Regions from separate parts of the Streptomyces rectiviolaceus genome, predicted to be linked through region 1. Evidence: riboswitches for the same ligand, from Rfam matches in the RefSeq annotation. Region 1 holds a riboswitch; each other region holds the start of a gene.
The links. Region 1 has a riboswitch for cobalamin ahead of ABD378_RS24230 (cobalamin biosynthesis protein). Riboswitches for the same ligand answer to the same signal wherever they lie in the genome.
Positions count from the first base shown of each region.

Region 2: it holds a riboswitch for cobalamin, as region 1 does, so the genes downstream of both, metE (5-methyltetrahydropteroyltriglutamate--homocysteine S-methyltransferase) here and ABD378_RS24230 (cobalamin biosynthesis protein) in region 1, are expected to answer to the same signal.
Region 3: it holds a riboswitch for cobalamin, as region 1 does, so the genes downstream of both, cobN (cobaltochelatase subunit CobN) here and ABD378_RS24230 (cobalamin biosynthesis protein) in region 1, are expected to answer to the same signal.
Region 4: it holds a riboswitch for cobalamin, as region 1 does, so the genes downstream of both, ABD378_RS41255 (ribonucleoside-diphosphate reductase subunit alpha) here and ABD378_RS24230 (cobalamin biosynthesis protein) in region 1, are expected to answer to the same signal.

Region 1 is NZ_BAAAUG010000085.1:17,344-24,550, reverse strand. Features, by position in the region: gene ABD378_RS24260 (inorganic phosphate transporter) at 1-397, shown strand, start outside; gene ABD378_RS24255 (hypothetical protein) at 410-649, shown strand; gene ABD378_RS24250 (helix-turn-helix domain-containing protein) at 888-1,742, shown strand; gene ABD378_RS24245 (hypothetical protein) at 1,787-2,338, shown strand; gene ABD378_RS24240 (hypothetical protein) at 2,271-2,579, opposite strand; gene ABD378_RS24235 (DUF397 domain-containing protein) at 2,576-2,791, opposite strand; cobalamin riboswitch at 3,029-3,171, shown strand; gene ABD378_RS24230 (cobalamin biosynthesis protein) at 3,294-4,235, shown strand; gene ABD378_RS24225 (cobyric acid synthase) at 4,232-5,740, shown strand; gene ABD378_RS24220 (putative cobaltochelatase) at 5,808-7,207, shown strand, end outside.
Region 2 is NZ_BAAAUG010000086.1:31,794-39,000, reverse strand. Features, by position in the region: gene ABD378_RS24500 (short-chain fatty acyl-CoA regulator family protein) at 1-234, opposite strand, end outside; gene aceA (isocitrate lyase) at 502-1,794, shown strand; gene aceB (malate synthase A) at 1,941-3,533, shown strand; gene ABD378_RS24485 (3-hydroxybutyryl-CoA dehydrogenase) at 3,530-4,399, shown strand; cobalamin riboswitch at 4,595-4,812, shown strand; gene metE (5-methyltetrahydropteroyltriglutamate--homocysteine S-methyltransferase) at 4,974-7,207, shown strand, end outside.
Region 3 is NZ_BAAAUG010000022.1:378,006-385,212, forward strand. Features, by position in the region: gene ABD378_RS07515 (precorrin-2 C(20)-methyltransferase) at 1-54, opposite strand, end outside; gene ABD378_RS07520 (precorrin-8X methylmutase) at 51-677, opposite strand; gene ABD378_RS07525 (precorrin-3B synthase) at 749-2,059, opposite strand; cobalamin riboswitch at 2,108-2,259, shown strand; gene cobN (cobaltochelatase subunit CobN) at 2,329-5,925, shown strand; gene ABD378_RS07535 (YceI family protein) at 6,016-6,669, opposite strand; gene ABD378_RS07540 (DUF6131 family protein) at 6,973-7,128, shown strand.
Region 4 is NZ_BAAAUG010000208.1:44,801-52,007, reverse strand. Features, by position in the region: gene ABD378_RS41255 (ribonucleoside-diphosphate reductase subunit alpha) at 1-2,157, opposite strand, end outside; cobalamin riboswitch at 2,298-2,421, opposite strand; gene ABD378_RS41250 (hypothetical protein) at 2,522-3,253, shown strand; gene mctP (monocarboxylate uptake permease MctP) at 3,341-4,990, opposite strand; gene ABD378_RS41240 (DUF3311 domain-containing protein) at 4,987-5,256, opposite strand; gene ABD378_RS41235 (YbdD/YjiX family protein) at 5,378-5,575, opposite strand; gene ABD378_RS41230 (carbon starvation CstA family protein) at 5,572-7,207, opposite strand, start outside.

The sequences.
Region 1 (7,207 bases):
CAAGGGTGGTGTGGTCCGCTGGTCCACGGCGACCCGCATGTTCATCGCCTGGGGTCTGACCCTCCCGGCCGCCGGTCTGGTCGGCGCGGGGGCCGAGTTCCTCACCCAGCAGGGCCCCTGGGGCATCGCGGTGACCGCCGCGCTCCTGATCGGCGGCTCCGCCGTCATCTGGACGCTGTCCCGCCGCAACGCCGTCGACCACACGAACGTCGCCGACGACGAGATCGGCGGCTCCCCGGCCGACGAGCCCGCCGGTGTCGTGACCACCGCGATGGCCGCCGTCACGCCGCCGCCCACCGGGTCGGCCGTGACGACCTCGGACGTCGACCTCGTCAAGGCCACCATCCCGGCCCCGACCGGCACCGCGGCGGACCCCGCCCGGCCCGCCACGGTGTAAGGACAACTCAGCATGAACATCGACTGGGCAGCTCTCGGCTCCGTGTTCGGAGTCAGCCTCGCGGTGACGGTGGCCCTGGTGGGCCTGTTCACCCTCGGCATCGTCGGCCTCTCCAAGCGCGAGGCGGCAACGTCCGGCGCCTCATCCGCCGCGGGCGGCACCACCCCCGTGGCGGCACGCACGGGCGCGTACGTGTGCTTCGCGCTCTGCGCGGCGGCCGTGGCGTACGGGATCTATCTGATCGTCGCCTGACGACGGCCTCGGCCTCACAAGAGCCGGGCAGAACAGCCGGGTGGGACGCACCTCATGGGTGCGTCCCACCCGGCTTTTTCGTGTCCGCTCGCCCCGCCTTTCACACGTACGAGCGCATGCGATGCGGCGAAGTGACATATGGCATAATGACACCGAGCTGTCTGCTAGCGTCGGCTGCACATATCGCTCTCTGCCTTATGTCATTGATCAGCAGCCATCACGACAGCGAGGAGCCACCATGTCGAGGGATGTCGACCCGAGCCTGAATCGCCGCAGGCTTCGCATCGCACTCCGCAAGGCCCGCGAGGCCGCGGAGCAGTCACAGGGCCAAGCCGCCCAGGCCCTCGACTGGTCACTGTCCAAGATCATGAGGATCGAACAGGGCACGGTCAGCCTCTCCGTGACCGATCTGCGCGCTCTTCTCCAGCAGTACGGGGCGACGGAACCGAAACTCGTCGCGGAGCTGGAAGAAGCCGCCCGCGGCTCCAAGGGCCCAAGCTGGTGGGCCGCCTACCACGACATCATCGGGCAGCAGTTCAGTCAGTACCTGGGGTACGAGAGCGCCGCAGCGTCCTTTCGCACGTACAACCCCATCATCGTGCCCGGCCTTCTGCAGACGGACGAGTACGCGATGGCGCTCCTCGCCCCCCGCGTCGACGAGGCGCGGGCACGGAGGATCGTAGAGCTGCGGACAGCGCGCCAGGAGCGCGCCCTGGAGCGCGAGAACCCGCCGTTCACGTTCTTCGTCGTCGACGAGGCCGCGCTGCACCGGCAGATCGGCGGACCACGCGTGCAGCGCGCCCAGTTGCAGCGCCTCATCGACATCTCGACGCGCCCGAAGGTGTCCCTCCAGGTGCTGCCGTTCACGGCGGGCGCCCACTACTCCACCCTGAGCAGCTTCATCCTGCTCGGCTTCCTCGACGACGAGGACCTGCTGTACCTGGAAGCCCAGGGAAACCAGTCGATCCGTGACGACCACGAGCTGATCGTGCGTCACCAGGAGTGCTTCGAATCTCTCCGCGAGACCGCGTACGCCGGGGAGCAGGCCATCGACTTGATCAATCAGATCAGGGACGGCATTGACAGCAGCTGACCTCCCGGCCCCAAGGAGTCCGGGAGGAGCGAGGAGGCCTCAAGATGCCAGCCGCGTTGCGAGAGTGGTGGCAGGGGGTTCTCGCGGCCATCAGGCAGGCGCCGTGGCCGAGCGGTGGTTCGGGTGGTGCGCAAGGTGCCGGTGGGGCCTCCACCGGCAGCCCCGCAGGCTCGACCGCCGATGCCACCGGCAGCGCCGCTCTCGGACAGACACCGGCCGACGGCCCCTCCTACAACCAGCTCGTCCGCGAAGCGATGGCCGACCAGGACCGCACGGACCGGATGGACACGCTGGACCGCCATCGCACGGACGACAACGTCCGGATGTTCACGACCAGGGTCGTCTACTGCACCGGCTGCATACTCGTCCTGCTGCTGACGCTCACGGGAGTGCTCGTCGTCCTGGGCGCCGTCGGCATGACGGGCTTCTGGACGGTCGGCTCGGTGATCGCCGTCTTCTCGACCCCTGTGATCGCGCTGAGCCGCCAGCTCGCCAAGCTGATCTCGCAGACAGGGACTACGCCCGCGCTCAGCGACGACCGCCGCGCTGTGGTTCCCGCTCAGCGGCCCCAGCCCAAGGCCGACGATCCTGCCTGAACTCGGCGAATCCCCACCACAGGCCCATGGACACCGCGGCCACCGCGGCCGCGAGTGCCCAGACGGCCAGCCGCGCCGCCGTCCCCTCGACCAGAAGGGCGGCCGCCGCGCCGACCAGGGTGGCGGCCGCACCGAGCAGCACGCACCCCGCCACGACCACGACAACCCCGGATGCCTTCCGCTTCCCCCCGTGCACACCGTTCACCAGGTGCCGCACTTCGGCGAGATGATGCTCGGTCATCCTGTCCCCCCTCTCTCTCCCCCGTCGCCGACGAGAGCGTTCAGGAACGCCTGCCAACGCTCAACAGAGAAGACGACGCGCGGCCCCGACGGGTTCTGCGAATCACGGACGATCACCGCCTCCCGCACGAAGGCGACTTCGACGCAGTCTCCTTCGTCCCCGCTGTGGCTGCTCCTGCACCAGGACCGTCCGGACGAACTCCCATGGGACACGCCGACCTCCCCCTACCAGAGAGCCTGCGTCCCGCACGATAGCGCCGTGATCTTGGAGGGCCCACAGGTCCGCCGAGAACCGCCACACCACGTACCGACCCGGACCGAATCACTCCTGGACCGCTCTCCGGTTGTCGTGTTCCAGTCTAGGAAAGTTCAATTTCCAGGCCTAGGGATAAACCGGCCCCATGTGGGCCTCGGCACACTCTCCCGTCCCAGGTCAACGGCAAGTTGACGGGCGTTCGCGGGCGTGGTGGACTGCCGGAGCCATTACGGCGGCAGGAGAGGAAGCCGGTGCGAATCCGGCGCGGTCCCGCCACTGTCATCGAGGAGACGACCCCTCGGAAGCCAGGAACTCTCGCCGCCGGTCACGTCGAACCAGGGCGCGGACACCCTGAGTGAGGACATATCGCCATGCGCGGCCGCCCGTTGCCGGTCTCTGTGCCCCTGCCCGTCCAGGCCGGGCCCCTCGCTCTCCTCCACGTACCGGTCGGCTGAAGCCATGTGTGCCGATCGCGACTTCGCGTACGGCGCCGCCGCCGGCCTCCTCGGTGATCTGCTCCTCGGCGATCCTCGCCGCGGGCACCCGGTCGCCGCGTTCGGCCGGGCGGCGGGCGCTGTCGAGCGTGTGCTGTGGCGTGACCACCGCGGATGGGGCGCCCTGCATGCCGTGGTGTGTGCCGGGGGCGCGGCGGGTGCCGCCGTCCTGGTCTCTTCTCTTGTACGTGACTCACGCGCCGCGTCCGTCGCGCTGACCGCCGCCTCCACCTGGGCCGTGGTCGGCGGCACCTCCCTCGGACGTGAGGCGCGGGCCATCGGCGGTGCGCTCGCCGCCGGGGACGTCGAGGTGGCGCGGGAGCGGCTGCCGCATCTGTGCGGGCGGGATCCGCGGTCGCTGGACGCCGACGGCATCGCGCGTGCCGTGGTCGAGTCCGTCGCCGAGAACACCTCCGACGCTGTGGTCGGGGCGCTCGTGTGGGGCGCCGTCGGCGGGGTGCCGGGGCTCGTCGCCTTCCGGGCCGTCAACACGCTCGACGCCATGGTCGGACACAAGTCCGTGAAGTACCGGCGGTACGGGTGGGCTTCCGCGCGGCTCGACGATGTTCTGGGGTGGCCGGGCGCCCGGCTCACCGCGGTGCTCGCGGCTGCCGCCGGGGATGCTCCGAGGGGAGCCCTGCGGGCCTGGCGTGCGGACGCCGCCAAGCATCCGAGCCCCAACGCGGGGCCCGTCGAGGCCGCCTTCGCCGGGGCGTTGGGGGTAAGGCTCGGGGGGACCCTCTCGTACGGAGGCCGGGTGGAACACCGGCCTGTCCTGAACACGGGCGGGCGGGCCGTCGAAGTGGCGGACATCGAGCGGGCCGTGCGGTTGTCGCGACGGGTCGGGCTGCTGGCCCTGGGGGTCGCCGCAGCGGTGAGCACTATGCGGAAAGGCGGCGCCTCATGAGTGGTGGACTGCTCGTTGCCGGGACCACATCCGACGCGGGGAAGAGCGTCGTCACCGCCGGGATCTGCCGGTGGCTGGCCCGCAAGGGGGTCTCCGTCGCGCCCTTCAAGGCGCAGAACATGTCCCTCAACTCCTTTGTCACGCGCGAAGGTGCCGAGATCGGGCGGGCCCAGGCCATGCAGGCACAGGCCGCCAGGGTCGAGCCGAGCGCGCTGATGAACCCCGTGCTGCTCAAGCCGGGCAGTGACCGCAGCAGCCAGGTCGTCCTCATGGGCAAGCCCGTGGGCGAGATGACCGCGCGCGGCTACCACGGCGGACGGCAGGAAGCGCTGCTCTCCACCGTCGTGGGATGCCTGGAGGAGCTCCGGGGCAGCTATGACGCCGTGATCTGTGAAGGCGCGGGCAGTCCCGCCGAGATCAATCTGCGGCGTACGGACATCGTGAACATGGGGATCGCGCGGGCCGCCCGCTTCCCCGTCCTGGTCGTCGGCGACATCGACCGGGGTGGCGTCTTCGCCTCCTTCTTCGGTACGACCGCGCTGCTGAGCGCCCAGGACCAGGAGCTGGTCGCCGGGTATCTCGTCAACAAGTTCCGGGGCGACGTCTCGCTGCTCGAACCCGGGCTCGACATGCTTCTCGGGCTCACCGGGCGGCGTACGTTCGGTGTGCTGCCGTTCCAGCACGGCCTCGGCATCGACGAGGAGGACGGGCTTCGGGTGTCCCTGCGGGGTGCCGTCAGGGAGTCCGCCGTCGCTCCCCCGGTCGGTGATGACGTGCTGCGGGTCGCCGTCTGTGCCGTGCCTCTGATGTCGAACTTCACGGACGTGGACGCCCTGGCCGCCGAACCGGGCGTCGTCGTGCGGTTCGTGGACCGGGCCGATGAGCTCGTCGACGCCGATCTCGTGGTCGTACCGGGGACGCGCGGCACCGTCCGCGCTCTTGAGTGGCTGCGCGAGCGCGGTCTCGCGGACGCCATCGCGCGGCGCGCCGCCGAGGGGCGACCCGTGCTCGGGATCTGCGGCGGCTTCCAGCTGCTCGGCGAGCGTATCGAGGATGACGTCGAGTCGCGTGCGGGGACCGTGGACGGGCTCGGACTGCTGCCCGTGCGGGTGCGGTTCGCACGCGAGAAGACCCTCGCACGGCCGGTCGGCGAGGCGCTCGGCGAACCCGTCGAGGGGTACGAGATCCATCACGGCGTCGCCGAAGTCCTGGGCGGAGAGCCCTTCTTGGACGGCTGCCGCGTCGGCGAGGTGTGGGGCACGCACTGGCACGGCTCCCTGGAGAGCGACGCGTTCCGGCGCCGCTTCCTGACCGAGGTCGCCCGCGCCGCGGGGCGCCGCTTCGTGCCCGCGCCCGACACCAGCTTCGGCGCACTGCGCGAGGAGCAGCTCGACCTGCTCGGCGACCTGATCGAGGAACACGCGGACACGGACGCGCTGCTCGGTCTGATCGAGAACGGCCCCCCGTCCGGCCTCCCCTTCATCGCACCGGGGGCACCCTCATGACCGGCGGAGGGGGACGGGCGAGACCCGCTGTCCCCTGCCCCGCCCCGCATCACGTAATGGAGGCCTTGTGAGTACCCCCTATCCGTTCACCGCTCTCGTCGGGCAGGACGACCTGCGGCTCGCCCTGCTGCTCAACGCCGTCTCGCCCGCTGTCGGCGGCGTGCTCGTCCGCGGGGAGAAGGGGACCGCCAAGTCCACCGCCGTGCGGGCACTTTCCGCTCTGCTGCCGCAGGTTCCCGTCGTCGCAGGATGCCGCTTCTCCTGCGACCCGGCAGCCCCCGACCCCGCCTGCCCCGACGGCCCGCACGACGTCGGCGGGGCCTCCGTGCGGGACGCGCGGATGGTCGAGCTGCCCGTCGGAGCCTCCGAGGACCGTCTTGTCGGGGCGCTCGACATCGAGCGGGCGCTCTCCGAGGGCGTGAAGGCCTTCGAGCCGGGGCTGCTCGCCGACGCCCATCGCGGCATCCTCTACGTCGACGAAGTCAACCTGCTGCACGACCACTTGGTCGACCTGCTGCTCGACGCCGCCGCCATGGGCGCCTCGTACGTGGAGCGTGAGGGCGTGTCCGTGCGGCATGCCGCGCGGTTCCTGCTCGTGGGCACCATGAACCCCGAAGAGGGCGAGCTGCGCCCGCAGTTGCTCGACCGGTTCGGGCTCACCGTCGAGGTCGCCGCATCGCGCGAGACCGATCAGCGGGTCGAGGTCGTGCGGCGGCGGCTCGCGTACGACGACGACGCGGAGGGGTTCGCCGCGCGGTGGCACGACGACGAGTCCGCGCTGCGGGACCGGATCGTCGCCGCGCGCGCACTGCTTCCCCATGTGCGGCTCGGCGACGGGGCGTTGCGGCAGATCGCCGCCACCTGTGCGGCCTTCGAGGTCGACGGGATGCGGGCCGACATCGTGATGGCGCGTACCGCGACGGCCCTGGCCGCCTGGGCGGGCCGCGGCGACGTACTCGCCGAGGATGTGCGCCAGGCCGCTCTCCTCGCGCTTCCGCACCGGCGCCGGCGCAATCCCTTCGACGCTCCGGGGCTCGACGAGGACAAGCTCGACGACACGTTGGAGCAGGCCGACGACGGTGAGGGCGAGGGGGACGACGATCCCGAGCCCGACGGCGACGGTCCCGGTGGGGGCGGGCAGCCGCCTCAGGACGGGCCCGATACGCCTGACGTCCCTGGCGCACGTGACGGTCATGACGCACCCGCCGCCGACGGCGAGAGCGGCCAGGACGACGACTCCTCCCCCGCTGAGGCCCCCGCACAGGCCCCCGCCGCCGGTGGCGGTGAGCAGCGGGCCGTGGGTGCCTCCGAGCCTTTCCGTACGAAGATGCTGAGCGTGCCCGGCCTCGGTGAGGGCGCCGCGGGGCGGCGTTCCCGTGCGCGGACCGAGCACGGGCGGACCACCGGGGCCCGGCGGCCCAGGGGGGCGCTGACCAAGCTGCACCTGGCGGCCACCGTGCAAGCGGC
Region 2 (7,207 bases), on a different contig from region 1:
GTCCCGCAGATCGGCCACCAGGCGGCTGGTGTCGCGCTCGGAGAAGAAGCCCGGGTCGACGCCGAACGCCTCCGTGAGGCGCAGCAGCACGGGCACGGTCAGCGGCCGGGAGTCGTGCTCCATCTGGTTCAGATAGCTCGGCGAGATGGCCAGGGTGCGGGCCAGGTCGGCCTGGCTCATGCGGCGCTCCTCCCGCAGCCGTCGCAGCCGCGCTCCCGCGTATGTCTTGCTCACCCGTGGCTCCTGTCCGGTCACGATCGCCCTCGTCGGCACTGCTCGCGATGGTAGCCACGCGAACGAAGATTTCGGCATTAACAGAATTGGCAGAACGGCGAGCAAAGATGCGCAGAACTTGGCATCTTTCCCCGCTTGTTGGCACTGAGTGCCGATGCGAGAGTCGTACCGCGGCCCGCCGTACTCCGCATGGCGGGCCGCATCCCAGATTCACTCGGCACTCAGTGCCAGGCGTTCGCATAGTTTACGAGTCTCCAGGAGACGGTCATGGCATCACAGGCAGGGACGACGACGGCAACGGCCCAGGAGCTGGCTCAGCGGTGGGCGACCGACACCCGGTGGAAGGGCATCGAGCGCACCTACTCCGCCGATGACGTGGTCAGGCTCTCCGGCAGCGTCCGCGAGGAACACACGCTCGCCCGGCGCGGGGCCGAGCGGCTGTGGCGCCAATTGCACGAGCAGGACTACATCCACGCGCTCGGCGCACTGACCGGCGGCCAGGCGGTCCAGCAGGTCAAGGCCGGTCTTCAGGCGATCTACCTGTCCGGCTGGCAGGTGGCCGCCGACGCCAACCAGGCCGGGCACACCTACCCCGACCAGTCGCTCTACCCGGCCAACTCGGTGCCGCAGGTGGTCCGTCGGATCAACAACGCGCTGCTGCGCGCCGACCAGATCGCCACCGCCGAGGGCGGCGACGACACCACCGACTGGCTCGCGCCGATCGTCGCCGACGCCGAGGCGGGCTTCGGCGGACCGCTCAACGCCTTCGAGCTGACCAAGGCGATGATCGCCGCGGGCGCCGCGGGCATCCACTACGAGGACCAGCTGGCCTCGGAGAAGAAGTGCGGTCACCTGGGCGGAAAGGTGCTCGTGCCGACCGGCCAGCACATCCGCACCCTCAACGCGGCCCGCCTGGCCGCCGACATCGCCGATGTGCCGACGCTGATCGTGGCGCGCACCGACGCGCTCGCGGCGAACCTGCTGACCAGCGATGTCGACGAGCGTGACGCCGAGTTCGTCACGGGCGAGCGCACCGCCGAGGGCTTCTACCGGGTGCGCAGCGGCATGGCGCCCGTCATCGCCCGCGGCCTCGCCTACGCCCCGTACGCGGACCTCATCTGGGTCGAGACCGGCACCCCGGACCTCGCCCAGGCACGCGAGTTCGCCGAGGCGATCCACGCCGAGCACCCCGACCAGATGCTCGCCTACAACTGCTCGCCGTCGTTCAACTGGCGTGCCGCCCTGGACGACGACCAGATCGCCAAGTTCCAGCGCGAACTGGGCGCCATGGGCTACCGCTTCCAGTTCATCACGCTTGCCGGCTTCCACTCCCTCAACCACGGCATGTTCGACCTGGCCCGCGGCTATGCCGAGCACGGCATGACCGCCTATGTCGACCTCCAGGAGCGCGAGTTCGCCGCGCAGGCGCAGGGCTTCACCGCCGTGAAGCACCAGCGCGAGGTCGGCACCGGCTACTTCGACCAGGTGTCCACCGCCGTCAACCCGGCCTCCTCCACGACGGCGCTTGCCGGATCCACCGAGGAAGAGCAGTTCCACTAGGCGCTTGGGCGCTTCGCTGGATCACCGCATCGACAACCGAGGGCCGGTGGGGGCTGGGCGCGCCCACGGGGCGGAGCCCCATGTGTCACAGCCCCGCGCCCCTTCGGGGCGCCTCCACTTCCGCACACCCCCCTGAGGAGACCCGCATGACCATCTCCGCTCCGACAAGCCGTGCTCAGGTCCTCGGCGCACCGGCTGACCGTCACGACGAGATCCTCACTCCCGAGGCGCTGGAGTTCGTCGGCCGCCTCGTCGACGCCTTCGCCGACCGCCGCCTGGAGATCCTCAAGGAGCGCACGCGGGTGGGAGCCCGCCTTGCTTCCGGCTCCCCGCTCGACTTCTCCGTCGCCACCGCCCGCATACGGGCGGACGACTCCTGGCAGGTGGCGCCCCCGGCACCCGGACTGACCGACCGACGTGTGGAGATCACAGGACCGCCGGAACGCGGGATGGCGGTCAACGCCCTCAACTCCGGTGCCCAGGTGTGGATGGCGGACTTCGAGGACGCGACCTCACCCACCTGGGACAACATCATCGGCGGTCAGCTGAACCTGCTCGACGCCATCGAGCGCAGGATCGACTTCACCACGCCGTACGGCAGGCGGTACCGGCTCGGCGAGCAGGTCGCGACCATCGTCGTCCGCCCGCGCGGCTGGCACCTGACCGAGGAGCACCTGGAGATCGGCGGCCGGCCAGCGCCCGCGTCCCTCGTGGACTTCGGCCTCTACTTCTTCCACTGCGCCCAGCGGCAGATCGAAGCGGGGCGCGGCCCGTACTTCTACCTGCCGAAGCTGGAGAGCCGCGACGAGGCGCGGCTGTGGAACGACGTGTTCATCCTGGCCCAGGACCTCATCGGCATCCCCCGCGGCACGATCCGGGCCACGGCCTTGATCGAGACCATCACGGCGGCCGTCCAGATGGAGGAGATCCTCTACGAGCTGCGCGAGCACAGCTCGGGCCTCAACGCCGGCCGCTGGGACTACCTCTTCAGCCTCATCAAGACCTTCGGACACCGCACCGACTTCCTGCTGCCCGACCGGGCCAAGGTCACCATGACCGCCCCCTTCATGCGCGCGTACACCGAACTCCTGGTGCGCACCTGCCACAAGCGGGGCGCCCACGCCATCGGCGGCATGGCCGCTCACGTACCCGGCAAGGACCCCGACGCCCACCGGGCGGCCCTCGCCAGGGTGCGGCTCGACAAGGAACGCGAGGCCGAGGACGGGTTCGACGGCTCCTGGGTCGCCCACCCCGCGCTCGTGCCCGTCTGCCGCGAGGTGTTCGACGGGGTGCTCGACACCCGCCCGCACCAGATCGACCGCACCCGCGACGACGTCGAGGTGACGGCGGCACGGTTGCTCTCCGTACGCCGCATCAGCGCGCCGCCCACCTCGGAGGGCGTACGCACCAACATCGCCGTCGCCCTGCGCTACTTCGCCGCATGGCTGCACGGCCAGGGAGCCGTCGCCCTGTACGGGCTGATGGAGGACGCCGCCACCGCCGAGATCGCCCGGGTGCAGATCTGGCAGTGGCTGCGCCACCGGGCCGTCGATCGCGAGGCGGTGTCGGAGGTGGTGGAGGACGAGCTCGCCGCCCTGGGGGCGGAGTACCCGTGGGCGCCCCTCGACGAGATCCGCGGTCTCTTCGAACGGACCGCGCTGGCACGGGAGTTGCCCGCCTTCTTCACCACGGATGCCTACAGCCGCCACCTCGTGCGTCACCTGGAGGGACAGTCATGACCGCGGCCATCCGCCGGGTCGGTGTGGTGGGCGGGGGCCAGATGGGCGCCGGAATCGCCGAGGTGTGCGCCCGCGCCGGCCTGGACACCGTCGTCTGCGAGGCCGACGCCCTCACCGCCCGCGCAGCCCGCGAGCGGGTCGCCGTATCGCTCGAACGAGCCGTGCAGCGCGGCAAGTTGGACCGCATCGGCGCCGAGGACGCGCTGGCCCGCATGGTCTTCACCGGCAGCATCGACGACCTGGCCGACCGTCAGCTCGTCGTCGAGGCCGTCGTCGAGGACACCGCGGCGAATACGGAGATCTTCGCCACCCTGGACAAGGTCGTCGAGGACCCGGGGGCGATCCTGGCCACCAACACCTCGTCCATCCCGGTCATGCGTCTGGGCATGGCGACCCGGCGCGCCGACCGTGTCCTCGGGCTGCACTTCTTCAATCCCGCCCCCGTGCTCCCCCTGGTCGAGATCGTCTCCTCGCTGCACACGGCCGCAGAAACCGTCGCCGCCGTCGAGGACTTCGCCACGCACACCCTGGGCAAGACGGTCGTCCGGTCGCAGGACAGAGCGGGCTTCGTCGTCAACGCCCTGCTCGTCCCCTACCTCCTCTCGGCGATCCGGATGACGGAGTCGGGCTTCGCCACGGCCGCCGATGTGGACGCGGGCATGGAGTTGGGCTGCGCGCACCCGATGGGGCCGCTGAAGCTGGCGGACCTGATCGGCCTGGACACGGTCGCCTCCATCGCGGCGTCTCTCTACGAAGAGTTCAAGGAACCCCTGTACGCACCGCCGCCGCTGCTCCGGCGCATGGTGGAGGCGGGGCTGCTCGGCCGCAAGACCGGCCGCGGGTTCCACATCTACGACCGGGGCTGAGGGGCCCGGGTCCGCCGCTGGGCTGAGGGGCCCGCGGCTGCTGTGAGCGGGGCGCGGAACAGAGTGGTGATCTGTTCCGCGCCCCTTCACGTGTTCGCGCGGCCGGTTCACGTGTTCGCCCGCGCCGGGCGGGTCCGTGTCTCACCTCACGGTCCGGAATGTGATCAGTGCTGCCCAAGAGGCCGACCACCCCTTAGCCTGACCAGTGCAGCTGGTTCGCCCTGTCCGCCAGGCAGAGGTGTCGTAAGAGGGAACCCGGTGGGAATCCGGGACTGCCCCGCAGCGGTGAGTGGGAACGACCGCCGTCATACGCACTGGATCCAAGCGCGGATCCGGGAAGCGACGGCCAGTAGGAACCTGTCTCGGCAGGTGTGCCCGCGAGTCCGAAGACCTGCCCGTTGCCCGTACGTGACCCCTCACGTGCGGACATCTCGGTGACCTCGTGGGCGGGTCGGCGTCAGATCAGGTGGAGCACCGCGCCGGTGGCGCGCGTCCGGTCCGCCCGGTTCGTCATCCCTTCGCGTCCGTGTCCCGTCACCGGGATCTCAGGAGTCATCTCGCGAAGGAGATTTCCGTGACAACGAAGTCCGCAGCCGCGGCAGCACAGGCCACTGTGTACGGCTACCCCCGCCAGGGCCCCGACCGGGAACTGAAGAAGGCCGTCGAGGGCTACTGGAAGGGCCGCGTCACCGCCGACGCCCTCCGGTACACCGCGGCGCAGCTGCGCCGGTCCACCTGGCAGCGTCTGGTCGACGCGGGCATCCATGAGGTGCCGACCGGTGACTTCTCGTACTACGACCACGTCCTGGACACCAGCGTCATGGTCGGCGCCGTCCCCCCGCGGCACCGCGAGGCCGTCGACACGGACCCGCTCGACGGCTATTTCGCGATGGCCCGCGGCACCCAGGACGTGGCCCCCCTCGAGATGACCAAGTGGTTCGACACCAACTACCACTACCTCGTGCCGGAGCTCGGCCCCGACACCGTCTTCACCGCCGACTCCGCCAAGCAGGTCGCCGAGCTGAAGGAGGCCCTCGCGATGGGCTTCGCGGCCCGCCCGGTCCTCGTCGGTCCGGTCACTTATCTGCTGCTCGCCAAGCCCGCGCCCGGCGTGGCCGCCGACTTCGAGCCGCTGACGCTCCTCGACCGCCTGCTGCCCGTGTACGCCGAGGTCCTGGCCGACCTGCGCGCCGCGGGCGCCGAGTGGGCGCAGCTCGACGAGCCCGCCCTGGTCCAGGACCGCACCCCGGCCGAGCTCAACGCCGCCGCCCGCGCCTACCGCGATCTGGGTGCTCTCACCGACCGCCCGAAGCTTCTTGTCGGTTCCTACTTCGGCAGGCTCGGCGAGGCGCTGCCGGTGCTCGCCAAGGCGCCGGTCGAGGGCCTCGCCCTTGACTTCACCGAGGCCGCCGCCAGTCAGCTCGAGGACCTCGCCGCCGTCGGCGGGCTGCCCGGCAAGCGTCTGGTCGCGGGCGTCGTCAACGGCCGCAACATCTGGATCAACGACCTGGAGAAGTCCCTGTCCACCCTGGGCACGCTCCTGGGGCTCGCCGAACGGGTCGACGTCTCCGCGTCCTGCTCCCTGCTGCACGTCCCGCTGGACGCCACCGCCGAGCGGGACATCGACCCGCAGATCGCCCGCTGGCTGGCCTTCGCCCACCAGAAGACCACCGAGATCGCCACGCTGGCCCGCGGTCTGGCCCAGGGCACGGGCGCCATCACGGCCGAACTGTCCGCCAACCGGGCCGACCTGGCGTCCCGCTCGGGCTCGGCCCTCACCCACGACCCGGCCGTACGCTCACGCGTCGCCTCCGTCACGGGCGCCGATGCCCGCCGCGCCCACGCCTACCCGGAGCGTGCGGCGGCCCAGCGGGCCCGGCTCGGCCTGCCGCAACTGCCCACGACCACCATCGGCTCCTTCCCGCAGACCACCGAACTGCGCACGGCACGGGCCGACTTGCGTGCGGGCCGTATCGACACGGCAGGCTACGAGGAGCGCATCAAGAACGAGATCCGCGAGGTGCTCGCCTTCCAGGAGAAGGCGGGCATCGACGTCCTGGTGCACGGCGAGCCCGAACGCAACGACATGGTGCAGTACTTCGCCGAGCAGCTCACCGGCTACCTCGCCACGCAGCACGGCTGGGTCCAGTCGTACGGCACCCGCTATGTGCGCCCGCCGGTCCTCGCCGGCGACATCTCCCGGCCCGAGCCGATGACGGTGCGCTGGACCTCGTACGCCAACTCCCTCACCGAACGCCCCGTCAAGGGCATGCTCACCGGTCCTGTCACCATGCTCGCCTGGTCGTTCGTCCGCGACGACCAGCCACTCGGAGACACCGCGCGCCAGGTCGCCCTCGCCCTGCGCGACGAGGTCAACGACCTGGAGACGGCAGGCACTTCGGTGATCCAGGTCGACGAACCGGCGCTGCGCGAGACGCTTCCGCTGCGCACCGCCGAGCACGCCGCGTACCTGGACTGGGCCACGGAATCCTTCCGCCTCACCACCAGCGGCGTCCGCCCGGACACACAGATCCACACCCACATGTGCTACGCCGAGTTCGGCGACATCGTCCAGGCCATCGACGACCTCGACGCCGACGTCATCAGCCTGGAGGCCGCCCGCTCACACATGCAGGTGGCCCGCGAACTGGCCGAGCACGGCTACCCGCGCGAGGCGGGCCCTGGCGTCTACGACATCCACTCCCCGCGCGTACCGAGCACCGAGGAGGCAGCGGCCCTGTTGCGCAAGGGACTTGAGGCCATCCCCGCCGAGCGGCTGTGGGTGAACCCCGACTGCGGCCTCAAGAC
Region 3 (7,207 bases), on a different contig from region 1:
GGGGCCGAGCCCGACGCCGTAAAGGCGGCCTGTCGTGTGCTCGCTCACGCTCATTCTTCCTCGCTGGCGATCGCGTTGAGTGCGGCGGCCGCGATGGCGCTTCCGCCCCGACGGCCCCGCACGATCAGGTTCTCCAGGCCGGACGCGTGCGCGGCCAGGGCGTCCTTGGACTCCATGGCGCCGACGAAGCCGACGGGCACACCGATGACGGCGGCGGGGCGCGGTGCGCCCTCCTCGATCATTTCGAGCAGCCGGAACAGCGCGGTGGGCGCGTTGCCGACGGCTATGACCGCGCCTTCCATGCGATCGCGCCACAGTTCCAGGGCGGCGGCGCTGCGAGTGGTGCCGAGCTTGGCCGCGAGATCGGGCACCGCCGGGTCGGACAGGGTGCACACCACGTCGTTGTCGGCGGGCAGCCGCTTGCGGGTGACGCCGCTCGCGACCATGGCCACGTCGCACAGGATGGGAGCGCCCGCCCGCAGGGCCTCGCGGGCACGGGCCACCACGTCCGGGGTGAAAGCGAGGTCGCGTACGAGGTCGACCATGCCGCAGGCGTGGATCATGCGGACCGCGACCTGGCTGACGTCGGCGGGCAGGCCCGCCAGATCCGCCTCCGCGCGGATCGTGGCGAAGGACTGGCGGTAGATCGCCGGTCCGTCCTTCTCGTACTGGTGCACAGTGCGTTCGCTCTCTTGATAGGGCATGGAACAGTCAGGTGTTGCGGGGTTGATCATGTGTTCATGTGTGGTCAGCGGCGGGCCGCGGCCACGGCGGCGGCGAGCGCCGCGCCCGGGCTGCCGGGGATGCTCGCCGGAGCGTCCCGTTTCTCGCCGCGTACGTGGGAGATCTGATGCCCGTCGGGAGTGGCGACGACGTCGATCCACTCCCCGTGAGGGTGTCCGCACCGGCGCTCGCACCCGGACCAGTACACCGGCAGCGCCCCCACGGGCCCCAACGATGCTGTCGCCGTGGCGCGTACGTCGTCCAGGGACTTGGCACAGCCGGGCCTGCCGATACAGGCACCCACTCCGGTCCAGGGAGAGCCGGGTCCGGTGATGAGGCCGGCGGCCCCCAGATCTTCCAGGAGCTGTGCGGCCTCGCGCCGGTCGACTCCCGGCAGGACGACTCCGCGCCAGGGGGTCAGCCGCAGCTCGCCGCCGCCGCGGTGGCGGGCGGTGTCCGTCAGTGTCTGCCACTGGGGTGCGCTGATGCGGCCCAGGGGCAGGCCGAGGGAGAGCGCGGCCGTGTCGCGCGGGCCGGGCACGACACCGAGGGCGGGCCCGGCCGCATCCCGGGGGAGCGGGCCGGTGGTGGGGGTGACGCGGAACCCGGCCTCCCGCAGGCGGCGCAGGACCGCGTCGAGGAGGGGGCCGACGCCGCCGGGCAGATCCGTCACCCGCCAGGAACCCGCGTCGGGCGCCTGCTCCAGGAAGGTCTCGGCCGCGATGAGGGCGGCCCGCGGTGCCTGCGCGGCAGACAACAGGACGGCATCGTGCACCGGGCCGATCCGCAGCAGCGCCTCGTCATCGCCCCGCGCCGTCAGGGTCACATCGCCGCCGAGCGCTCCGACATCGCCGCGGCCGTCGTCGAGCGCGAACAAGAACCGCCCTGACAGGGCGGCGGCCCGGTCGCTGGTGCACAACAGCTCGTCCAGGGCGGACAACCACGGACGAATGTCGCGCTCGCCCCGGTCGTCGAGTCCCGAGAGCGGGGAGGCCACCACGTTGCGTACCCGCTCGTGGAGTTCTGAGGGCAAAAGCCCCGATTCGCCCAGCAGGTAAGCCAGTTCGCTCCCGCAGTCCGCACCAAGGCCGCGCAGCTGGACATTGCCGCGCGATGTGAGATGCAACTCCCCGTCTCCAAGACGCTCTGCCAGGTCCCGCAGCACGTCAGCCTGCCCCACGGTCAGCAGGCCACCCGGGACGCGGACGCGGGCCAGCGCCCCGTCGTCCGCCCGGTGCAGCCGCAGCGTCCCGGGGCATGCGTCGCCGCGGCCGCGGGCAGACTCGTCTCCCGAGAGCGCGGGCGAGGGGACCGATGGGGGCATGGCGGCGAGCATACCGACCCATCGCAGCAGGTCCGCCTGCCCCCCGGCAGTTGATCGGCCCTTAGTATTCCTAGCGACGGGCCAGCCGGCCCGTCGTCGCCACAGACGGCGACAAGGGGAGGAAGCCCGGTGCGATTCCGGCGCGGTCCCGCCACTGTGAGCCCGGTGCACATGCCGGGTGAGTCAGGAACTCCCTTCCCCGAGCTCTCGTCCGCTCGAGCAGGGGAGACGCCATCGACACCACCCGGGGCGTGGACACCCCGAGGAAGGCCCGACGCCGCATGATCCTGCTCCTGTCGACGTCCGACACCGACCTGCTCAGCGCCCGCGCCGCCGCCGGCCCGGTCGACTACCGCTACGCGAACCCCTCCCGGCTCCCGCTCGAGGACCTCCCGCAGCTCCTGGACGGCGCCGACCTGGTCGTCGTGCGTCTCCTCGGCGGCGTGCGCGCCTGGCAGGAAGGACTCGACCAAGTCCTGGCCACCGGACGCCCCGTGGTCGTCCTCACCGGCGAACAGGCCCCCGACGCCCAGCTGATGGCCGCATCGACCGTGCCGATCGGCATCGCCGCCGAGGCCCACGCCTACCTCGCCCACGGCGGACCCGGCAACCTGGAGCAGCTGGCCCGGTTCCTCTCCGACACCGTCCTGCTCACCGGCCACGGCTTCGAGCCGCCCGCCCCCGCACCCTCGTGGGGCCCGCTGGAGCGCACCGCCCGTCAGGTCGAGGGACCGACCGTCGCGGTGCTCTACTACCGCGCCCACCACATGAGCGGCAACACCGCCTTCATCGAGGCCCTGTGCCGCGCGGTCGAGGACGCCGGAGCGCGCCCGCTGCCGCTGTACGTCGCCTCGCTGCGCACCCCCGAGCCCGAACTCATCGATGAACTGCGCGCCGCCGACGCGATCGTGACCACGGTCCTCGCGGCGGGCGGCACGCGGCCCGCCGAGGCATCGGCGGGCGGCGACGACGAGTCCTGGGACGCAGGCGCCCTCAGCGGCCTCGACGTGCCCATCCTCCAGGCGCTGTGCCTCACCAGCTCACGTACCGACTGGGAGGACAACGACGAGGGCGTCTCGCCGCTGGACGCCGCAAGCCAGATCGCGGTCCCCGAGTTCGACGGCCGCCTGATCACGGTGCCGTTCTCCTTCAAGGAGATCGACGAGGACGGTCTGCCCGCGTACGTCGCCGACGCCGAGCGCGCCGCCCGCGTGGCAGGCATCGCCGTCCGGCACGCGCGCCTTCGCCACATCCCGGCCGCCGACAAGCGCATCGCGCTCGTCCTGTCCGCCTACCCGACCAAGCACTCGCGGATCGGCAACGCGGTCGGCCTCGACACCCCCGCCAGTGCCGTCTCCCTGCTGCGCCGACTCCGCGAAGAGGGCTACGACTTCGGTACGGAGGAGGTCCCGGGCCTGGCCTCCGGCGACGGCGACGAGCTGATCTACGCCCTGATCGAGGCGGGCGGCCACGACCAGGAGTGGCTCACCGATGAGCAGCTGGCCCGCAACCCCGTCCGCATCCCGGCGGCCGACTACCGCCGCTGGTACGCCACCCTCCCCGCCGAGCTGCGCGAGTCCGTCGAGCAGCACTGGGGCCCCGCCCCCGGCGAGATGTTCGTCGACCGGTCCCGCAACCCGGAGGGCGACATCGTGCTTGCCGCCCTGCGCCGCGGCAACCTGCTCATCCTCATCCAGCCGCCGCGCGGTTTCGGCGAGAACCCGATCGCGATCTACCACGACCCCGATCTGCCGCCCTCGCACCACTACTTGGCCGCCTACCGCTGGATCGCCGCATCCGCCGACGACAACGGCTTCGGCGCCGACGCGATGATCCACCTCGGCAAGCACGGCAACCTGGAATGGCTGCCCGGCAAGAACGCGGGCCTGTCCGCGGCCTGCGGCCCCGACGCGGCCCTGGGCGATCTCCCCCTGATCTACCCGTTCCTGGTCAACGACCCGGGAGAGGGCACGCAGGCCAAGCGGCGCGTCCACGCCACCCTCGTCGACCACCTCGTACCGCCGATGGCGCGCGCCGAAAGCTACGGCGACATCGCCCGCCTCGAACAACTCCTGGACGAGCACGCCCAGATCGCCGCGATGGACCCGGCGAAGCTGCCCGCGATCCGCGCCCAGATCTGGACCCTGATCCAGGCCGCCAAGCTCGACCACGACCTGGGGCTCGAAGGCCGCCCCGAGGACGAGGGCTTCGACGAGTTCATCATGCATCTCGACGGCTGGCTCTGTGAGATCAAGGACGCCCAGATCCGCGACGGCCTGCATGTCCTGGGCGGCGCCCCGGCCGGCGCCGACCGCGTCAACCTCGTCCTCGCGATCCTGCGCGCCCGCCAGATCTGGGGCGGCACGGCGTCGCTCCCCGGCCTGCGCGAGGCGCTGGGCCTCGACGAGTCGGCGGCCACCCGCACCACCGCCGACGAGGTCGAGGCGAAGGCCCGCACCCTGGTCCAGGCGATGGACGACGCCGACTGGGCCCCGGACGCCGTGGCGAGGGTGGCCGACGGGCACCCGCAGTCCGTCGCCGACATCCTCGACTTCGCCGCCCGCGAGGTCGTACCGCGCCTTGCCGCCACGACCGACGAACTGGACCACGCCGTCCACGCGTTGGAGGGCGGCTTCGTCCCCGCAGGACCTTCGGGCTCCCCGCTGCGCGGCCTGGTCAACGTCCTGCCGACCGGCCGCAACTTCTACTCCGTCGACCCCAAGGCGGTGCCGTCCCGCCTCGCCTGGGAGACCGGCCAGGCCCTCGCCGACTCGCTCCTCGATCGCTACCGCACCGACAACGGCGACTGGCCGACCTCGGTGGGCCTGTCCCTGTGGGGTACGAGTGCGATGCGCACCGCCGGTGACGACGTCGCCGAAGCCCTCGCGCTCCTTGGCATCCGCCCGGTCTGGGACGACGCGTCGCGCCGCGTCACAGGCCTGGAGGCGATCCCCGCGGACGAGCTCGGCCGCCCGCGCATCGACGTCACCCTGCGCATCAGCGGCTTCTTCCGTGATGCCTTCCCGCACACCATCGGCCTCCTGGACGACGCGGTGCGCCTTGCCGCCTCGCTCGACGAGCCCGACGACGCGAACTTCGTACGGGCCCACGCCCAGGCGGACTTGGCGGTCCACGGCGACGAACGCCGCGCCACCACCCGCATCTTCGGCTCCCGCCCCGGCACGTACGGCGCGGGCCTGCTCCAGCTCATCGACTCCCGCGACTGGCGCACCGACGCCGACCTCGCCGAGGTCTACACGGTGTGGGGCGGCTATGCCTACGGCCGTGAACTCGACGGGCGCCCGGCGCGCGAGGAGATGGAGACGGCGTACAAGCGGATCGAGGTCGCGGCGAAGAACACCGACACCCGCGAACACGACATCGCCGACTCGGACGACTACTTCCAGTACCACGGCGGCATGGTGGCCACGGTCCGCGCGCTGAAGGGCCGCGCCCCGGAGGCGTACATCGGCGACTCCACCCGTCCCGAGACGGTCCGCACCCGGACCCTGGTCGAGGAGACATCGCGCGTCTTCCGGGCCCGCGTGGTCAACCCCAAGTGGATCGAGGCGATGCGCCGCCACGGCTATAAGGGGGCCTTCGAGCTCGCCGCCACGGTCGACTACCTCTTCGGGTACGACGCGACGACGGGCGTGGTCGCCGACTGGATGTACGACAAGCTCACCGAGACGTACGTCCTGGACCCGACCAACCGTGAATTCCTCAAGCAGGCCAACCCCTGGGCCCTGCACGGCATTGCCGAGCGCCTCCTGGAAGCCGAGTCCCGCGGCATGTGGGCCAAGCCGGACCCGGCCGTGATCGAGGCCCTGCGCCAGGCGTACCTGGAGACGGAAGGCGATCTGGAGGGCGAGGACTGAGCACCGGCCTCCAGGCCTGCGAACGAGAGGGAGGGCCCCATCCCGGTGTCGGGATGGGGCCCTCCCTCTGCCATTCGGGCCGTCGTCGAGCTACGCCACGGGCGTGGACCGGATGGCGGAGATGTCGAACTGCAGCCGGACCTTCTCGCTCACCATGGAGCCACCGGTCTCCAGGCGCTGGTTGTAGACCAGGCCCCAGTCGGTGCGGTCGATGGTGGTGGTGCCGTCGAAGCCCGCCCTCTCGAAGCCGAACGGGTCCACGACCGAGCCGAGGTAGTCGAGTTGCAGTTCGACGGGCCGGGAGATGCCGCGGATGGTCAGGTCTCCCGCCATGCGGAAGGTCTCCCCGCCCTCATGGACCGTGGCGGTGCTGCGGAACGCCATCTCCGGGTGGCGGCGCACGTCGAAGAAGTCGGCGCCGACGAGGTGCCCGTCGCGCTGTTCGACACCCGTGTCGACGCTGCCGACCCGGATGACTATTTCGGCCCGCGATTCGGAGGGCCGGGCTCCGTCGAAGTACAGCGTGCTGTCGTAGTCGGCGAAGGCACCTCGCACCGTCGTGACCATCGCGTGCCGCACGGAGAACCCGATGCGGCTGTGCGGGCGGTCGATGGTCCACTGCCCGGTCAGCGCACGAAGCGCCGGGTCGAGCGCGGTACCGGCGGCCGCCGGGAAAGGCGTGGCGGAGCCGACAGGCGGCGTCGGCTCGAGGGTCGCGGGCTGGCGACGGCTGAAGATACCCATGATGTCGTCGTCTCCTTGGATTTGATCACTCCGTGTTATCACGCTGCTGACAGGCGCTGCTCAGCAAGATGGGAGGTCTCGTCCGGGTTCCATGCTGCTGACTGCAAAGATGCACAAGATCGGCACGGATGTGGATGCACCGGCGGGTGCTCTGGTGTCACGCACGGTCACATCGGTGTCTGTGTGGCGCGCAGATGCGGCGGTGTGGGGCGGTGTGCGGCGGTGTGAGGTGGTGCGCCGCCGTTCTGTCATCGGCATGCGGAAGGCGCATACTTGAAATAATCCTGAGGGTCGGAGGGCGCAATGATCGCACTCGGAATCATTCTGCTCGTCATCGGTCTTGTGGCCGGCATCTCCATCCTGTGGACCATCGGCGTCATTCTTCTCGTCGTCGGTGCGATCCTGTGGATTCTCGGTTCTGTCGGTCGCTCGGTGGGCGGGCGAAAGCATTATTGGTAGGTGTATCGAGGTCGGCGCGGGTCGGCCTCGTAAGCGCCATGGCCCTGCTGTTCGCAGTGGCAACTACTTCCTTGTGTGT
Region 4 (7,207 bases), on a different contig from region 1:
CGCCTGGTCGAGGTACGGCGTGCGCGCGGCGGCCATGTCGATCAGGCCGCGCTGCGGGATCTCCCACGCGGTGCGGTAGAGGTCGCGCACCTCGGCGGGGATCCAACTGAAGCCCTGCACCGAGCCGTTGGCCTCGCGCAGCGCCTCGCGGGTCTGCGCGTCCCAGACGCCGAGCCGTTTCAGCTCCTGGACCAGGTAGGCGTTGACCTGGAGGAATTCACCGCTCAGCGTCTCGCGCTTGAAGAGGTTGGAGACCTGCGGCTCGATGCACTCGTAGACGCCCGCGATGGACGCGATCGTGGCGGTCGGCGCGATGGCGAGAAGCAGCGAGTTGCGCATGCCGGTGACGGCGATACGTTCCCGCAGCGCGGCCCAGCGCTCCGGCCAGGTCAGCTCGACGCCGTAGTGGTCGGGGTGCAGGACGCCGCGCGCGGTGCGGGTCTTCTCCCAGGCGGGCAGCGGGCCGTTGCGCTCGGCGAGGTCGGCGGACGCCTCGTACGCGGCGAGCATGATCCGCTCGGCGATGCGCGTCGAGAGGGCGCGCGCGGCGGGGGAGTCGAAGGGCAGCTTCAGCTGGAAGAAGACGTCCTGCAGACCCATGGCGCCCAGGCCCACCGGACGCCACCTGGCGTTGGAGCGCCCGGCCTGCTCGGTCGGGTAGAAGTTGATGTCGACGACGCGGTCGAGGAACGTGACGGCCGTGCGGACGGTCTCGTCGAGCCGCTCCCAGTCGATGTCACCGGCGGCCGTGTCCACGAAGGCGCCGAGGTTCACCGAACCCAGGTTGCAGACGGCCGTCTCGCCGTCGTCCGTCACCTCCAGGATCTCCGTGCAGAGGTTGGAGGAGTGGACCGTGTGGCCGGGCTCCGCCGTCTGGTTGGCGGTGCGGTTGGCGGCGTCCTTGAAGGTCATCCAGCCGTTGCCGGTCTGTGCCAGGGTGCGCATCATGCGGCCGTAGAGGTCACGGGCGGGGATGGTCTTGCGGGCGAGCCCGGCGGCCTCGGCCTTGCGGTACGCGGCGTCGAACTCGTCGCCCCACAGGTCGACGAGCTCGGGCACGTCGGCGGGCGAGAACAGCGACCAGTCCTGGCTCGCGGCGACCCGGCGCATGAACTCGTCCGGGATCCAGTGCGCGAGGTTGAGGTTGTGCGTGCGCCGCTGGTCCTCACCGGTGTTGTCGCGCAGCTCCAGGAACTCTTCGATGTCGGAGTGCCAGGTCTCCAGGTACACCGCGGCGGCGCCCTTGCGCCTGCCGCCCTGGTTCACGGCGGCGACGGAGGCGTCCAGGGTCTTGAGGAACGGCACGATGCCGTTGGAGTGGCCGTTCGTGCCGCGGATCAGCGAACCGCGGGCGCGGATGCGGGAGTACGAGAGGCCGATGCCGCCCGCGTGCTTGGAGAGGCGCGCGACCTGGTGGTAGCGGTCGTAGATGGAGTCAAGCTCGTCCAGCGGGGAGTCGAGGAGGTAGCAGGAGGACATCTGCGGGTGGCGCGTGCCGGAGTTGAAGAGCGTCGGCGATGACGGCAGGTAGTCCAGGCGGCTCATCAGGCGGTACAGGGCGGCGACTTCGTCCACCGCGCGGACGCTTTCGTCCTCGGCGAGGCCGCTCGCGACGCGCAGCATGAAGTGCTGCGGGGTCTCGATGACCTGCCGGGTGATCGGATGGCGAAGGAGATAGCGGCTGTGCAGGGTGCGCAGGCCGAAGTAACCGAAGCGGAAGTCGGCGCCGTCCTCCAGGGCCGCCTCCACGAGACCGTCGAGGTGCTCCGCATGGTCGGTGACGAACGCTGCCGTACGGTCCGCGATCAGGCCCTCGCGGTGCCCGACGGCGACCGAGTCGGAGAAGGAGCGCACGCCCTGCGACGCGGCCTCGTCACGGATGCTGAGGCTGAGGAGCCTGGCCGCGAGCTGCGAGTAGGTCGGGTCCTCGGAGATGAGCCCCGCGGCGGCCTCGGTCGCCAGCTCCCGCAGCTCCGCCACATCGGCCCTGGCCGAACGGCCGCGCAGCGCGGCGGCCGCGACTCTGCCGGGGTCGGCGTCGGGGAGGTCGGCGGTGAGGTCGGTCAGGGTACGCAGCAGCGCGGTTCCTGGGCCGTCGGCGGTCTGCTGACCGTCGGTGGTCTGCGCTGACGCAGGTTCGGCTGGCGCGATGGTCACGTGGAGCACTCCCTCGCTCGGCTCTGAGCCTTGGGGAGGAGGGGTGAGTGACACACGGGGGCCGCCCCTGGGCAGGGCTGCGCTCCGCGTCCACCAGCCCATTCCACGAGGCCCGGACGTCGTTGGCACCCGGACCGGTCGGAACGGGCGCGCTGTCGACAGGTTTTCGGACTTGCGAGCACGACAAATGCGTACTCATACACCGTTGCGGGACAGTTCCGGACTTGCACCGGATTCCCCTGCGGCGACAGCGAGCACGAGCATACATCTTGTGCTGGCTCTCGGCGGCAACCCCACATCTTGTGTCGGCGTGCGTATCCCCTAGGGTGGCGGCCGAACTGATGGCCGAACAGGGAGAGTCGCTGTGCGGGGACGGGGTGCGGCCTGTGCCGCGGCGCTGGTGATGCTGCTCACCGGGTGCGGGGAGGCCGGTGAGAAGGCGGGGTCGAAGCCTGCGCGGACCCCGAAGCCGACCACGGCGCCCGGTGTCGACGGCGACGCGGATCCCGGGAAGGTCTTCACGGACGCCGAGCTGAAGGCGGCGCTGCTTCCGGCGAAGGCGGTCGGGGCGAAGGCAGAGGCGTCCGAGGCGACCCTGGGGCTGTTCAACCGGCACTTCGGCGGCGGCGACTGGGGCTCCTGCGCACCCGGCAAGGAGGCGCGCGAGGAGCTGTGGCGCATGCGGGGCGCCAGCGCCGAGCACACGGTGCGCCCCCGGCCCGGAGAGGTCGACGAGGGCGATCCCTACGTCTTCGAGCGCCTGGTCTCGATGCCGGCCGCGCGGGCCGAGCGCTACCTCGCGCTGCGACTCCAGCTCAACGAGGTGTGCCCCGCCGCGGCCGTCGACACGGAGGCGGCCCCGGTCACCGAGCACCACGAGGCAGGGAAGCTGCCGGGCCTGGGCGACGAGGCGGTCATCGAGACCACGCGGACCACCGGCGGCGACGAGTACGACGGCACTGCGGAGTACGAGGTCGGGATGCGGGTCGGCGGTGTGCTCGTCATCGTGCGAGGGGGCACCGACAAGGCCCTGACGATCTCCTCGGCCGCCCGGGCGGCACAGCGGGTCCGCACGAAGCTCTACAAGGCCGCGTAGGACTAGTAGGCCTCGTAGGCGACGCGCAAGAGCGCGGGCCGCCGGAGGAATCCGGCGGCCCGCGCTCGTACCGCGTACAGAAGAGGCTCAGTGCCCGCCGGGCGCTCCCACCGTGGCCGGCGGCAGCTCCTCCACGACGCCCGGGTCGCCCGCGTCCGCCGTGTAGTCGCCGGGAGAGGTCTCGTCGATCCCGTCAGGGGCCTTCATGGCGCGCAGGACGAAGGTCATGACCACGGTGACCACCACGTTCAGGACGAACGCCGTGAGGCCGATGTAGCCGATCTCGCCGATGCCGGGGATCTCGTCGGACGAGCCGCCGAAGTGCTTCTGCGTCGGCGACGCGACGCCGTACGCGGCGACGGTTCCGTAGACCATGCCGACCGCCCAGCCCGCGAGCAGCGCCCAGCGGTGGAACCACCGCGTGAACAGGCCGCCGACAAGCGCGGGCATGGTCTGCAGGATCCAGATGCCGCCCAGGAGCTGGAAGTTGATCGCGACCGTCTTGTCCATGGTGAGGACGAAGGCGAGCGCGCCGACCTTCACCAGGAGCGAGACCAGCTTGGAGACCTTCATCTCCTGCGAGGGTGTCGCGTCCGGCTTGAGGAAGTCCTTGTAGATGTTCCTGGTGAAGAGATTCGCGGCCGCGATCGACATGATGGCCGCGGGCACGAGCGCGCCGATGCCGATCGCCGCGAACGCGACGCCGGTGAACCAGTCGGGGAACATCGTCTCGAACAGCTGCGGGATCGCCAGCTGCCCGTTCTCGACCTTCACCCCGGCCGCGATCGCCATGAAGCCGAGCAGCGCGAGCAGGCCCAGCATCAGCGAGTAGAGCGGCAGGATCGTGGTGTTGCGGCGGATCACGTTGCGGCTCTTGGAGGAGAGCGTCGCCGTGATCGAGTGCGGGTACATGAACAGCGCGAGCGCGGAGCCGAGCGCGAGCGTGGCATAGGTCCACTGCCCGGCATGGCCCGGCGCGAGGCCCGCGACGGGCTTGCCCGCCGCCTCGTTGCTCGCTGAGAACTTGTCGTTCGCCGCCTGGAAGATCTCGTCGAAGCCGCCGAGCTTGATCGGGATGTAGATGATCGCGACGGCGATGACGAGGTAGATCAGGCCGTCCTTCACGAACGCGATCAGCGCGGGGGCGCGCAGACCCGACGAGTACGTGTACGCGGCGAGCACCGCGAACGCGATCAGGAGCGGCAGGTCCTTGATGAACCAGTTCGTGTCAGGGCCACCGCCGACGCCCATGACGTCGAGCACGGCCTGGATGCCGACCAACTGGAGTGCGATGTACGGCATCGTGGCGAGGATGCCGGTGACCGCGACGGCCAGTGAGAGCCCCTTGGAGCCGAAGCGCCCGCGCACGAAGTCCGATGTGGTCACGTATCCGTGCTTGTGCGACACGGACCACAGGCGCGGCAGGAAGGTGAAGATCAGCGGGTAGACGAGGATCGTGTACGGCACAGCGAAGAAGCCGGCCGCGCCCGCCGCGTAGATCGCCGCAGGGACCGCCACGAACGTATACGCCGTGTAGAGGTCGCCGCCGAGCAGGAACCACGTGACCCAGGTGCCGAACGACCGTCCGCCCAGGCCCCATTCGTCCAGGCTCTCGGTCTCGGCCTTGCGCCAGCGCGCGGCCAGGAAGCCCATCGCCGTGACGGCGGCGAAGAAGAAGATGAAGACGGCGAGGGCGATGCCGTTGATGCCGCCCGTGTCCGCTGCGAGCTCGTTCATCGGGTCGCACCCCCCTGGGCCTGCTCGGCCTTGCGGGCGCGCTGGTCACGCTGCCACAGCTTGTACGCGATCATGGTGAGAAGCGTGGATATGAGCACCCACAGCATCTGGTACCAGTAGAAGAACGGGATGCCGATGAAGGTCGGTTCGACCTTCGCGTAGGAGCTCACCCAGAGCATCGCCACGAACGGCGCGACGAGACAGAGGGCAATGACCACGCGGACCGGCGTGACCACCGGTCTGCTCACTTCAGGCGCATCTGACACTTCGCGGCTCCGCTCCCTCGCTTATCCCACCTTTAACGTGCGGGAAATCTAAGCGAGAGGATTGATCTATGGAACCCCCGTCCGGATACCGGACGTATCAATGTGCCTGCTCAGTGCGGGGTCAGCAGCAGCGGAACCCCTGCCTGGGGTCTGACTCCTGCTGATCCGTCCGCATTCGCTCGAACTCCCTCCGGGAGGGGACGGATGCCCCGGGATGCGTCTTCCGCTTGTGCGCGACATAACGGTCGTACGCGGACTCGTCGGTCAACTCCCGTGTGTACCAACGCACCCAGCGCAGCCCACGCAGCACCCACGTCATGACGGGGCCTTCGCGTCGCCGCTGACCTTCGCCTTCGCCGCCGCCAGTTCCGCCTTCTCCTCCTGGGTCGGGATCAGACCGGCCGGCACGGTCAGCTTCGACTCCACGTACTCGGCCTCGCTCAGCTTCGACGACCGGGGGTTGCGGATGTGCTTCACGCAGATCCGTGCCGCGTCCGCGATCACGATGACGATGAGCAGGGCGAGCGCGGCCGAAAGGACGCCGTCCACCGTGGAGTTGGTGACGACCGTGCGCATGTCTTCCATGGTCTTGGCGGGCGGCAGGATCTTTCCGTCGTCGATCGCGTCCTGGTAGACCGAGCGCTGCTTGAAGAAGCCCACGCGCGGGTCGCTGGAGAAGACCTTCTGCCAGCTGGCGGTCAGGGTGACCGTCGCGTCCCAGGCGAGCGGGATTCCGGTGATCCAGGCCCACTTGAGGCGCCCCGACTTCACCAGGAGCGTCGTGCAGACGGCGAGCGCGACCGCGGCGAGGAGCTGGTTGGAGATGCCGAAGATCGGGAAGAGCTGGTTGATCCCGCCGAGCGGCTCGTGCACGCCCACCCACAGGAAGTAGCCCCACAGGCCGGTGACGACCGCGCTCGTGATGATGAGTCCGGGTTTCCAACTGACCCTCTTGAAGGGCTTGTAGACGTTCCCGAGCATGTCCTGCAGCATGAAGCGGCCCACGCGCGTGCCCGCGTCGAGCGCGGTCAGGATGAACAGCGCCTCAAACATGATCGCGAAGTGGTACCAGAACGCCTTCATGGAGCCGCCGGTGACCTTCGAGAAGATCTCGGACACACCGACCGCGAGGGTGGGCGCGCCGCCCGTGCGTGAGAGCAGCGAGGACTCCTCGACGTTCTTGGCGGCCTGTGCCAGGTCCTCGGGGGAGATCGAGTACCCGAAGCCGGCGACCGCCTGGGACGCGGCCTGGACGTTGTCCCCGATGACGCCCGCGGGCGCGTTCATCGCGAAGTAGAGGCCCGGGTCGATGATGCTCGCCGCGACGAGCGCCATGACCGCGACCGACGACTCCATCAGCATGGAGCCGTAGCCGATCATCCGGACCTGCGTCTCCTTCTGGATCATCTTCGGCGTCGTGCCCGACGAGATCAGCGCGTGGAAGCCGGACAGGGCCCCGCAGGCGATGGTGATGAAGACGAACGGGAAGAGCGAGCCCGCGAAGACGGGTCCGTCGCCGCGTGAGGCGAAGTCGGTCACCGGGTCCATCTTCAGCGTCGGCAGCGTGACGACGACGCCGATCGCGAGCAGCAGGATCGTGCCGATCTTCATGAACGTGGAGAGGTAGTCGCGCGGCGCGAGCAGCATCCACACCGGCAGGATCGAGGCGATGAATCCGTACGCCACCAGCCAGATGACCAGCGTCGACGGCGCGAGCGTGAACGTCTCCGCGAGAGACGACTCGGCGACCCAGCGGCCTGCGACCAGGGCGAGCAGCAGCAGCGCGATCCCGATGAGGGAGACCTCGCTGACCCGGCCCGGCCGCAGGATCCGCAGATAGAAGCCCATGAACAGCGCGATCGGAATGGTCATCGCGATGGAGAAGGTGCCCCACGGCGAGTCCGCGAGCGCGTTGACGATGACGAGCGCGAGCACCCCGAGCAGGATGATC